2 regions of the Dysosmobacter welbionis genome follow, and region 2 is predicted to be linked to the other one. Evidence: predicted binding sites of a transcription regulator. Region 2 holds the regulator's gene; the other holds the start of a gene.
The links. Region 2 encodes LexA, which represses DNA repair genes until DNA is damaged. Its sites were predicted from a motif close to CNAACANNTGTTNG; they were not measured.

Region 1: the regulator LexA is predicted to act here: its motif matches at 1,766-1,779, upstream of EIO64_RS11185 (ribonuclease P Rpr2/Rpp21/SNM1 subunit family protein).

What each region holds. Positions count from the first base shown of each region.
Region 1 covers NZ_CP034413.3:2,091,391-2,097,269, reverse strand. The annotation lists gene htpG (molecular chaperone HtpG) at 1-1,672, opposite strand, end outside; gene EIO64_RS11185 (ribonuclease P Rpr2/Rpp21/SNM1 subunit family protein) at 1,855-2,283, shown strand; gene EIO64_RS11180 (GNAT family N-acetyltransferase) at 2,296-2,904, shown strand; gene EIO64_RS11175 (branched-chain amino acid aminotransferase) at 2,962-4,038, opposite strand; gene EIO64_RS11170 (2-oxoacid:ferredoxin oxidoreductase subunit gamma family protein) at 4,472-5,008, opposite strand; gene EIO64_RS11165 (thiamine pyrophosphate-dependent enzyme) at 5,010-5,768, opposite strand; partial or broken gene EIO64_RS11160 (3-methyl-2-oxobutanoate dehydrogenase subunit VorB) at 5,770-5,879, opposite strand, start outside.
Region 2 covers NZ_CP034413.3:1,155,685-1,161,563, reverse strand. The annotation lists gene EIO64_RS06160 (polysaccharide deacetylase family protein) at 89-799, shown strand; gene secG (preprotein translocase subunit SecG) at 845-1,087, opposite strand; gene EIO64_RS06150 (hypothetical protein) at 1,115-1,294, shown strand; gene lexA (transcriptional repressor LexA) at 1,327-1,917, shown strand; gene sigK (RNA polymerase sporulation sigma factor SigK) at 1,992-2,723, opposite strand; gene EIO64_RS06135 (GIY-YIG nuclease family protein) at 2,841-3,107, shown strand; gene EIO64_RS06130 (FG-GAP repeat domain-containing protein) at 3,234-4,592, shown strand; gene EIO64_RS06125 (response regulator transcription factor) at 4,618-5,304, shown strand.

The DNA.
Region 1 (5,879 bases), 940 kb from region 2:
CCGCCTGGAAATACTTCTCCATCTCAAAGCTCAGGCCCTCCCCTGCCGTCAGGCACACGGGATGGGACTTCAGCCGGGCGCTGGCCTTGACCTCCTTCACCTGATCTCCCAGGGTCTCCTTGACGAAGTCGAACACGGCCTTGTGGGCGTCTGCGGCCTCCTCGGCCTTCTTCTCGGCACCCTCCTCGATCTCCTGGTCCAGGACAGAGCGGAACTCCTTGTCCTGGAAGGTGTGAAGGATCTGGGCGCAGAACTCGTCCACCTCCTCCGTGAAGTAGAGGATCTCCGTGCCGGACTCCCGCAGGCCCTCGGTCTGGGGCAGTTTGTCGATCTTCTCCAAGCTCTCGCCGGCCGCGTAGTAGATGAACTTCTGCTCCTCCTTCATCCGGGAGACATACTCCGCCAGGGTGACGGGCTTCTTTTCCGTGGAGGAGTAGAACAGCAGCAGATCCTGCAGCAGGTCCTTGTGGGCGCCGTATTCGCTGACGACGCCGTATTTGATCTGCCGGCCAAAGTTCTTCCAAAATTTCTCGTAGCCCTCCCGGTCGTCCTTCAGCAGCTTACCAAGCTCGCTCTTGATCTTCTTCTCCAGGTTGGCCGCGATGACCTTCAGCTGCCGGTCGTGCTGGAGCAGCTCCCGGGAGATGTTCAGGGACAGGTCGGGAGAGTCCACCACCCCCCGGACGAAGCGGAAGTGCTCCGGCAGCAGGTCGGCGCACTTGTCCATGATGAGGACGCCGTTGGAGTACAGCTGCAGTCCCTTCTCGTACTCCTTGGTGTAGTAGTCGAAGGGCGTGGCACCGGGGATGAACAGCAGCGCCTTGTAGGTGACGGCGCCCTCGGCGGACACGGCGATGACCTTTTGGGGGTCGGCGTAGTCGTGGAACTTGTCCCGATAGAACTTGTTGTACTCCTCCGGCTTCACGCTGGACTTGCGCCGCTGCCAGATGGGCACCATGGAGTTCAGCGTCTCCTCTTCCTGATACGTCTCGTACTCCGGCTTGTCGTCGGGGCTACCCTCCTTCCGGCGGGTCTTGGAGACCTCCATTCGGATGGGGAAGCGGATGTAGTCGGAATACTTCCGCACCAGCTCTTGGAGCCGCCAGGACTCCAGGAACTCACTGTACTTCTCATCATCGGTGTCCGCCTTGATGTGCATGATGATGTCCGTGCCCACGGCATCCCGCTCGCATTCGGTGATGGTGTAGCCGTCGGCGCCGGAGGACTGCCACATCCAGGCGGCGTCGGCGCCGTACTTCCTCGTCACCACGGTGATGTGGTCCGCCACCATAAAGGCGGAGTAGAAGCCCACGCCGAACTGGCCGATCACGTCGGTGTCCTTGGCGTCGTCCCCCACCTCCTGCTTGAACTTGTAGGAGCCGGAGGAGGCGATGACGCCCAGGTTGTTCTCCAGGTCCTCCTTGTCCATGCCGATGCCGTTGTCGGAGACGGTCAGAGTCCGGTGTTCCTTGTCCACCTTGATCTCGATCTTGAAGTCCTTGCGGCTCATGCCCACGGCGTCATCCGTCAGGGCCTGGTAGCACAGCTTGTCACAGGCGTCGCTGGCATTGGAGATGATCTCCCGGAGAAAGATCTCCTTGTGGGTGTAGATGGAGTTGACCATCAGGTCCAGCAGCCGCTTGGACTCCGCCTTGAATTGCCGTTTTGCCATGATATTGCACTTCCTTTGGTGTTTTTTCTCAACAGAAATCAGTATAGCACTTTGAACAAAACAAATAAATGACCAATTTGTAAATTCCGCCCGCAAACGGTTGTGCGGCGGTGGGTTTGCGTGTAAAATAATGACAGAATCACACCCTGCGGCAGGAGCCGCCGGAAAAGGAGTCCTTATCTATGGGAGTCTTTCAAAAAATCGGGAACGCACTGGCCCGGCTCATGTACGGACGCAACGGCGTGGACCAGTTGAGCCTGGCCATTGTGGTGGGAAGTCTGGTTCTGGACCTCGTCTCCATGTTTGTGGCCCCCCATCATCTGTGGCTGGGGAATGCGCTGTACCTGGTGTCCATCGCCGCTTGGGCCTTCGCCCTGTTCCGCATCTTCTCCCGGAATCTCACCAAGCGCCGGAGCGAAAACCAGCGGTGGGTGAACTGGATGTGGCGGATGAAGAGCAGCCGCCAGAATGCCAAGGCCCGCCATGCGGACAAGGCCCACAAATACTTCACCTGCAAGAACTGTAAAACCATCTGCCGGGTGCCGGTGGGCAAGGGGAAAATCGTCATCACCTGCCCCAAGTGCGGCGCCCAGATTCATGCCAGGACGTAAGGGGCGGCGGAGATGGCTGAAAGAGAAGCCCCGGGAGCGCCGGCGTTCCGCTTTGCCGCGCCAGCAGACAGCGCCGCCCTGCTGAAGATCTACGGAGAATACCTGGACACTCCCATCACCTTTGAGTGTGCGCTGCCCTCAGAGGCGGAATTTGCCGGACGCATCGCCGCCGTCGGCCGGGAGTATCCCTATCTCGTATGCCTGGAGAAGGGGCGGATCGTGGGCTATGCCTACGCCCACCGCCAGGCGGAGCGGGCCGCCTATCAGTGGAATGCGGAGCTGTCCGTCTATCTGGACCGCTCATGCACCTCCCGGGGGCTGGGAAGGCGGCTGTACGGCGCCCTGATAGACATTCTGCGGCTGCAGGGCATCCGCACGGTCTACGGCTGCGTCACCGTGCCCAATGAAAAGAGTGAGGGGCTCCACCAAGCCCTGGGCTTCCGGCGGCTGGGCACCTACCGCAGCACTGGGTACAAGTGCGGCGCCTGGCGGGATGTGGCCTGGTTTGAAAAGCCCATCGCCCCCTACGATCAAAATCCGGAGCCGATCCGCCCCGTGGGAGACATCCCGGCTGAGGCTCTGGCCGCCATTTTAAAGCGTTATGAAGCGGAGCAGCCCTGAGCGGGACGCAGGAAAAGAGCGGAGCCTTTCGGCTCCGCTCTTTTTGACGATGGGAACTCAGCCCTTGCACACGGGGACGATCCAGCCCTTGGTGTCGGGCAGCTTGCCCCACTGGATGCCGGTGAGGGTGTCGTACAGCTTCTGCGTCAGCTCGCCGATCTTGCCGCCGCTGATGAAGACCTTGTCGCCCTTCCAGTCCAGTTCCTTGACGGGGGAGACGACGGCGGCGGTGCCGGTGCCGAAGACCTCCTCCAGCTTGCCGTCGTGGCCGGCCTTCATGATGTCGGCGATGGCCACGTGCTCCTCGCAGACCTCATAGCCCCAGTCCTTCAGCAGTTCGATGATGGAGCGGCGGGTGACGCCGGGCAGCACTGTACCGGTGCAGGGGGCGGTGTAGATCTTGCCGTCGATCTTGAACATAATGTTCATGGAGCCGACCTCTTCCACATACTTCTTCTCCACGCCGTCCAGCCACAGCACCTGGGCGAAGCCCTGCTGCTCGGCCATCTCGCCGGCCTTGATGGAGGCGGCGTAGTTGCCGCCGCACTTGGTGAAGCCGGTCAGGCCGGGCGCGGCGCGGATGTACTCGTCCTCCACGTAGATGCGGACGGGATCGATGCCCTCGGCATAGTAGGCGCCGGAGGGAGCGCAGATGACGCAGAACGTGTAGTTCCGGCTGGCGTGGACGCCCATGCCCACATCGGTGGCGAATACAAAGGGACGGATATACAGGGAGGCGCCGTCAGAATGGGGCACCCAGTCCTTGTCCACTTCCACCAGGGTCTTCACGGCCTGGACGAAGTCCTCCACAGGGATCTTGGGAATGCACATCCGGTCAGCGGAGTCCTGCATCCGCTGGCCGTTACAGTCGGGGCGGAACAGCTGGATGGTGTTGTCCGCGGTCCGGTAGGCCTTCAGGCCCTCAAAGATCTCCTGCGCGTAGTGGAAAATCACGCAGGCGGGATCCAGGGGGAAGGGCTGATAGGGGACGATGCGGGCGTCATGCCAGCCCTTGTCCGGCGCATAGTCCATGACGAACATGTGGTCGGTGAAAATCTTGCCGAAGCCCAGCTTGCTCTCGTCCGCGGGCTTGGCCTTGGGGCTGGTGGTCTTGGTGATTTGAATATCCAGCATATTGATCGCTCCTTAAAAATAGTTTGAAGTTTTGGGGGATAGCAAAAAGACTTTCGCGCACTCCTGCCCTGCACAGGAGAGGCGAAAGTCAAACTTCCGTGGTACCACTCTCGTTGCCGCTGGTCCAGCGGCCGCTCGTCTGCCCCGATAACGGAGGGCGTCCGGTGCGGCGTACTGGGAAAGCTCTGTTCCGCCCACTGCTCCCGGGGGAGGCCAGCAAAGCTGCCCCCGCTGCCTCGCACCGTCCGGCAGCTCTCTGAGGGGAGAGATCTTCGCGGCGTGTCCCGTTCCACGCAATATAAAGCCATATTCTTCTATGATATCTTTTATACGCTGATACACAGCCAAAGTCAACTGTTAAAATGCACAGAAAGCGCAGGGCCCGCCAAAGAGAGAGGGCCGGTGAGCAAACTCGCCGGCCCTCTGAAACAAATCACTGCACGCAGGCCATGCCGCGGCGGAACGCCTCGATGTTCAGGGGGACGAACTTGGCCTTGGCGCCGGTGAACATCTCCTGGATCATCTTCTCGATGGTCTCCGCCTTCAGCACCTTAGTGCCGGCCACATAGGCGCCCAGCATCACCATGTTGCTGACCTTGGGGTTGCCCACCTCGTCGGCGATCTGGGAGCAGGGGATGTAGTAGGCCGTCAGGTCCGTGCGGGAGACTTTATCCGTCACCACGTCGCTGTTGACGAATACCATGCCGCCGGGGACAACGCCCTCCTCGAACTTGACCAGGGAGGGCTCATTCAGGGCGATGAGCTCGGTGGGATGGGCGAACACGGGAGATCCCACGGGCTTGTCGGAGAGCACCACAGAGCAGTTGGCGGTGCCGCCACGCATCTCGGGGCCGTAGGAAGGAGCCCAGGTAACGTTCAGGCCCTCAGCCATGCCGGCCTCTGCCAGATTCTTGCCGATGGCCAGGCCGCCCTGGCCGCCGAAGCCGGAAATGACGATCTCTTTTTTCATCTCATTTCACCTCCGCGCCTTCCGGGGCCGTCTCCTTGATGACACCCAGAGGATAGTAGGGGACCATGTTGTCCTTCAGCCACTGATTGGCCTTCAGCGGCGTCATGCCCCAGTTGGTGGGGCAGGTGGACAGCACCTCGATAAAGGTGAAGCCCTCGCCGTTCATCTGCTTCTGGAATGCCTTCTTGATGGCCTTCTTGGCCTTGTTGATGTTGGCGATATCCGTGACGCAGACCCGCTCGGCATAGGCGCAGCCGTCCAGGGTGGAGAGCATCTCCGCCATGCGGATGGGCATACCGGCCTGCTCCCGGGTGCGGCCCTCCTGGCAGGTAGTGGCCTTCTGGCCGATCAGAGTGGTGGGGGCCATCTGACCGCCGGTCATGCCGTAGATGGCATTGTTGACAAAGATGGTCGTGAACTTCTCGCCCCGCATGGCGGCGTGGACGATCTCCGCCGCGCCGATGGAGGCCAAGTCACCGTCGCCCTGGTAGGTGAACACCGCCTGATGGGGATGGGTGCGCTTGATGCCGGTAGCTACGGCAGGCGCCCGGCCGTGGGCGGCCTCCTGCATGTCGCAGTTGAAATACTTGTACGCGAAGACGGAGCAGCCCACGGGGCACACGCCGATGGCGTCATCCAGCAGACCCAGCTCCACCAGCGACTCTGCCACCAGCTTGTGGATGATGCCGTGGTGGCAGCCGGGGCAGTAGTGGAACTCCACGTCCGTCAGGCCCCGGGATTTCTCATATACGATCGCCATGTCACTTGCCCTCCTTCAAGGCCTTCTTGGCCGCTTCTACCATCTCTTCCACGGTGGGCATCACGCCGCCGGCGTGGCCCAGGTAATGGATGGGCTTTCTGCCCTCCACGG
Region 2 (5,879 bases):
TATGAAAAAACAGGAGAAAATTTTAACGGGTGTAAATTTTCAGCTGCCGCGCAAACTACCGCTGCATGAATGAGGAGGTGTGGGCGCGATGTGGAGAGGTCGCCTGTTTTTTCTGTGCCTTGCCCTGGCACTGCTGTCCGGCTGCGCGCCGGGCGGCCCTGTGGCGGAGGCTGGGGCAGATGCCCAGCTCCCGGCGGACAAGCTGATCGCCATTACATTTGACGACGGCCCACGCCGGAACACTACCGAGCGGCTACTGGACGGCCTGCAGGAGCGGGGGGCAAGCGCCACCTTTTTCCTGATTGGCAAGCAGATCGAAGGCAATGAGGACCTGGTCCGGCGGATGCAGGCAGAGGGCCATCAGGTGGGCAGCCACACCTGGAACCATGTACGGCTTCAGGGGATCTCCCGGGAGACGCTGCAGCGGGAGGTAGGCCGTACAGAGGAGACGCTGGAAGCGTTGCTGGGAGGGGGGCCATATTGGCTCCGCCCGCCATACGGGGCCGTGGATGCGGCGGACCGGGAGCTGCTGCAGGTGCCCATGATAAAGTGGTCCATCGATCCCAGGGACTGGGAAAAGCTCAATACAGCCCAGGTGAAGGCGGCGGTCCTGGAAAATGCGGCCCCCAATCAGATCATCCTGCTCCATGATATCTACGATACCTCTGTGGACGCGGCACTGGAGATTGTAGATACGCTTCAAGGGGAAGGCTACCGCTTCGTGACGGTGCAGGAACTGCTGGAAGCCAACGGTATCCAACCGGAGGCCGGTGTGCTGTACTGCTCCGGCGACATATAAAAAAGCGCCCGGTGTGCTGGCACACCGGGCGCTTTCAGCGCGAAATCAGCCCTGCAGGATCAGCAGGACCAGCGTCAGGATCAGGAAGATGGCCCCAACCCATTTGGTGGCGCGGGCCAGCTTGGCGTCCAGAGTCTTGGCCTTGTTGCGGGACAGGAAGGAGTCGGCCACACCGCCGATGGCACCGGAGAGGCCGGCGCTCTTGCCGGACTGGAAGAGCACGATGACAATGACTGCCAGACCGCAGAGAAGCTGCAGGATCGTGATGACGAGCGTTAAAGCGTCCATACAGGATAACCTCCAAAACTTTCAGCCATGCAGCGCATGGATCATGATTTCACAGATGTTAATGATACCATAGTTTTCTCTGTATTTCAAGGGGATTTTGCAAAAAAGCAGACAAATCAAAGCTATGCGGAAGCGTACGGACAGACGACAAAAAAGTTTGAAAATGATGGAACAAATGTTTGCTTTTCCTGCGGCGTTGTGGTATAATACAGCCAGAAATCCAGCGGAGGTGGACACGTATGCGGGAGCTCTCAAAGATGCAGCAGAAAATCTACGAGTACATTGCCGCCTGTATCCGGGAGCAGGGCTACCCCCCCTCGGTGCGGGAGATCGGGGAGGCCGTGGGGCTGAAGTCACCCTCCACAGTCCATTTTCACCTCAAACGGCTTGAGGAGGCAGGCGTCATTGAAAAGGGCGCCGGCAAGGGCCGCGCCATCACGCTGCGGGAATCTCCTAAGCCTGAAAATCAGGTCCCAGTGGTGGGCAATGTGGCGGCCGGCAGCCCCATTCTGGCGGAGGAGTGTATCGAGGACTATTTGACCTTCGATACCGCCGGTCGGCCCGGGGAGTATTTTGCCCTGCGGGTCCGGGGCGAGTCCATGCTGAACGCAGGCATCCTGCCCGGCGACCTGGTGGTGGTTCACAGCCAGCCCACTGCGCAGCACGGTGAGATTGTGGTGGCTCTGATCGATGACGAGGCGACGGTTAAGCGCCTGTCTCTGAAAAGCGGTCAGGTATGGCTGCTGCCGGAGAATGAGGCATATTCCCCCATTGACGGCACCTATGCCCAGATATTGGGCAAGGTGGCCGCCGTGGTGCGGCGCTATTGAAAGGCGCGGAAGCGCGCAAAGAAAGGGCGTGATGGAAATTTTCCATCACGCCCTCTGTTTTCCAAATCCGGCGGTCACGTCCCGGAGGAATGGGGCCTCCGCCGGACCAGCTGGGGCGCAGGGCCGTCCTGCAGCTCCTGGCGCAGCTTTTCCAGCGCCCGCTTTTCGATGCGGGATACATAGGACCGGGAAATCCCGAAGGAGGCGGCAATTTCCCTCTGGGTCAGGGGGATGGTGCCGCCCAGCCCGTACCGCAGGCGAATGATCTCCGCCTCCCGGGTGGTCAGACGCTCCCGGATGATCTGGTGGAGCCGGAGCGCGCTGTCCCGGTCGTGGATATCGTCCAGCATGGTGTCATCCACGCCCACCACATCCATCAGCTGGAGGGCATTGCCCTCCTTGTCTGTCTCAATGGAATCCGACAGAGAGACTTCTCCCTGGAGCTTTTTCTGGCTGCGGAAGTACATGAGAATTTCGTTTTCAATGCAGCGGGCGGCGTAGGTGGCCAGGCGGGCGCCCTTCTCCGGGTCGAAGCTGGAGATGCCCTTGATGAGGCCGATGGTGCCGATGGAGATCAGGTCCTCCTGATCGGCGCTCTGGGTATAGTATTTCTTGATGATGTGGGCCACCAGGCGCAGGTTCCGCTCGATGAGTACATCCCGGGCCTCCTGATCTCCCTGGGCGTAGCGGCGGAGATATTCCCGCTCCTCTGCGGCGGACAGCGGCTTTGGAAACGACCCGCCGCCGGACAGGCGGAGTGAGAAGAGCAGCGTGTTGGCGAAGAGCAGCAGTGCGGCAGACAACATAGAATCCCTCCCTGTACCATCATTCCTATGCCGGGCAGGGAAGTCCCCATGCGGAAAGCCCTTTGACGGGGCGGCGGGCTGTGGTATACTGGTCTCATCGGACAGAGGAGGGACGGTATGGGCTATCTGGTCTACATCCTGCGCTGCGGGGACGGCACACTGTACACAGGCTGCACCAACGACCTGCCCCGCCGCCTCCAGGCCCACCAAAGCGGGCGGGGCGCCAAGTACACCCGCAGCCGCCTGCCGGTGGAGCTGGTCTACCAGGAGGCGGTGCCGGACCGGTCTGCGGCCCTGCGGCGGGAGGCCGCCATCAAACGGCTGGATCGCAGGCGGAAGCTGGCCCTGATCGCGGCCTTCCGACCGGGGACGGCGGAAAAATGAACAGAACGTAAAATGCGGGAAAAATGCTGACAACCCCTACACATCAGGGAGAAAACGTGCTATCATATATAAGTTGAATTATGCGTTTTTCGGCGGGGGCAGCCCACCGGCAGAGAGGAGGAGGCCATGAGACAGCGAATACAGCGGATGCTGACGGCAGCGGTCGGCCTGCTTCTGCTTCTGTCCGCCAGCGGCTGCGGATTTTCCTTTTCCCCCACGGACCTGTACAGCCTGCCGCAGCTGCCGGAGGAGTACACGGAGCTGAACAGCTCACTCAACCAGCTGCTGGAGAGCGGGGCGGAGTACGCGGCCCCCGTCTCCGGCAGCAACATCCAGCCCGTGCAGCTGGAGGATCTGGACGGAGACGGCGAGGAGGAGGCGCTGGCCTTCTTCCGCAACTCTGCGGATGAGAAGCCCCTGAAGATCTATATCTTTACCGCCGGAAAGCAGGGATATGAGCAGGCTGCCGTCATTGAGGGCACCGGCACCAGCATTTACAGCATTGCCTACGAGGATCTGGACCAGGACGGCCGGAAGGAGCTGCTGGTGGGCTGGCGGGTCAATACGGACCTCCTGGCCCTCTCCGTCTACACCCTGCGGTCCGGGGAGCCGGAGGAGCTGGTGCAGGGCACCAGCTATGTGAAATATGCGGTCAACGATCTGAATCAGGATGGCCTGTGGGAGCTGGTGGTGCTCCGGGCCGATGAGGAGGGCAACGGCATTGCGGATTACTACTGCTGGCAGGAGGAAGAGTTCCAGCTGCGAACCTCCGCACGGATCACCAGCACCATGGCGGAGCTGAGCCAGCAGGGGCGTGTGAAGAGCGGTGTCCTACAGGACGGTACGCCGGCCCTGTTCGTCACGGGGGTGGAGGAGTCGGCCTGGATGGTCACTGACATCCTGACCGTGAAAAATGGAGAACTGGTGAACATCCTGCTGTCCGACGTGACGGGGGTGTCTTCGGAGATCGCGCCCTTCAGTTCCCTGTACCCGGAGGATATCAACGGCGACGGTATCACAGAGGTCCCCCATCCCGAGCCGATCCCGGCCTGGGGAAACGTGGGTGAGGACCCCTGCCGGCGGATCGACTGGTATACCTATACCAGCGACGGCACCAAAGCGGCTGTGGTGAGCACCTACCACAGTGTGGAGGACGGCTGGTACCTGCGCCTGCCGGACGTGTGGAAGGATCAGATCCTCATTACCCGCACGGCCGGGACGGAGGAGGTCACGGTCACATTCTCTTACCGGGGAGACAGCGGGGAGCCACCACAGGATGTCCTGCGGATCACCAAGCTCACAGGCTCCGGCCGCGAGGCCAGAGCTACCCGGGGCGGCCGGGTCATCCTGCGCCGTCTGCCGGAGATCATCTACACGGCCGAGCTTCTGGACGCAAATGGGAGCTGGGAATACGGCCTGACGGAAGACGAGGTGCGGGAGGCGTTCAGCCTGATCACCACGGAGTGGTCCGCCGGCGACAGCTGACAGAGAAGAAAGGACGGTATGCCGAATGAAAAAAGTAATGGTGCTGGAGGATGAGTCCAGCATCCGCAGCTTTATCGTCATCAACCTGCGCCGTGCCGGGTACGACGTCATTGAGGCGGAGACCGGCGAAGAGGCACTGGACAAGCTGAAGGAGAACCCCGATACCCGGGTGGCGCTGCTGGACATCATGCTGCCGGGGATCGACGGTTTTGAGGTCTGCCGCCGCATCCGGGCCACCAACACCAAAATCGGTATCATCATGCTCACCGCCCGTTCCCAGGAGATGGACAAGGTGACGGGACTGATGACCGGCGCCGACGACTATGTGACCAAGCCCTTCTCCCCGGCAGAGCTTACCGCCCGTGTGGACGCCCTGTTCCGCCGGGCCGGCGGAGAGGAGATCCCCCAGACCGGGGAGATTCGGCAGGATCCCTTCCTGCTGAACACCCGCAACCGGACGCTGGAGAAGAACGGCCAGCGAATCAAGCTGACCCAGGTGGAGTATTCCATCATGAAGGTGTTCATGGAAAATCCGGGCAAGGCCCTCTCCCGGGAGGAGATCCTGGATATGGTCTGGGGCCGGGACTACTTCGGTGAGCTGAAGATCGTGGATGTCAACATCCGCCGCCTGCGGCTGAAGATCGAGGACAACGTGCAGAATCCCACGTACATCACCACGGTGTGGGGATACGGATACAAGTGGGGGTTCTGAGCGGCTCCGGGCGTTGTCCGGGGCCCCGCGGAGCGGGGCGGGCCGATGGCCCGTACAAGCGTTTTGGCGGAAGCCAAAACCTTGGCGCAAGGTGGAATTTACTTCCGCCGCGCAAGCTGAGGAAAGGGGTCCCATCCCGCGCCGCGGGATGGGAAGCAACGTGCAGAATCCCACGTACATCACCACGGTGTGGGGATACGGATACAAGTGGGGGTTCTGAGCGGCTCCGGGCGTTGTCCGGGGCCCCGCGGAGCGGGGCGGGCCGATGGCCCGTACAAGCGTTTTGGCGGAAGCCAAAACCTTGGCGCAAGGTGGAATTTACTTCCGCCGCGCAAGCTGAGGAAAGGGGTCCCATCCCGCGCCGCGGGATGGGAAGCAACGTGCAGAATCCCACGTACATCACCACGGTGTGGGGATACGGATACAAGTGGGGGTTCTGAGCGGCTCCGGGCGTTGTCCGGGGCCCCGCGGAGCGGGGCGGGCCGATGGCCCGTACAAGCGTTTTGGCGGAAGCCAAAACCTTGGCGCAAGGTGGAATTTACTTCCGCCGCGCAAGCTGAGGAAAGGGGTCCCAT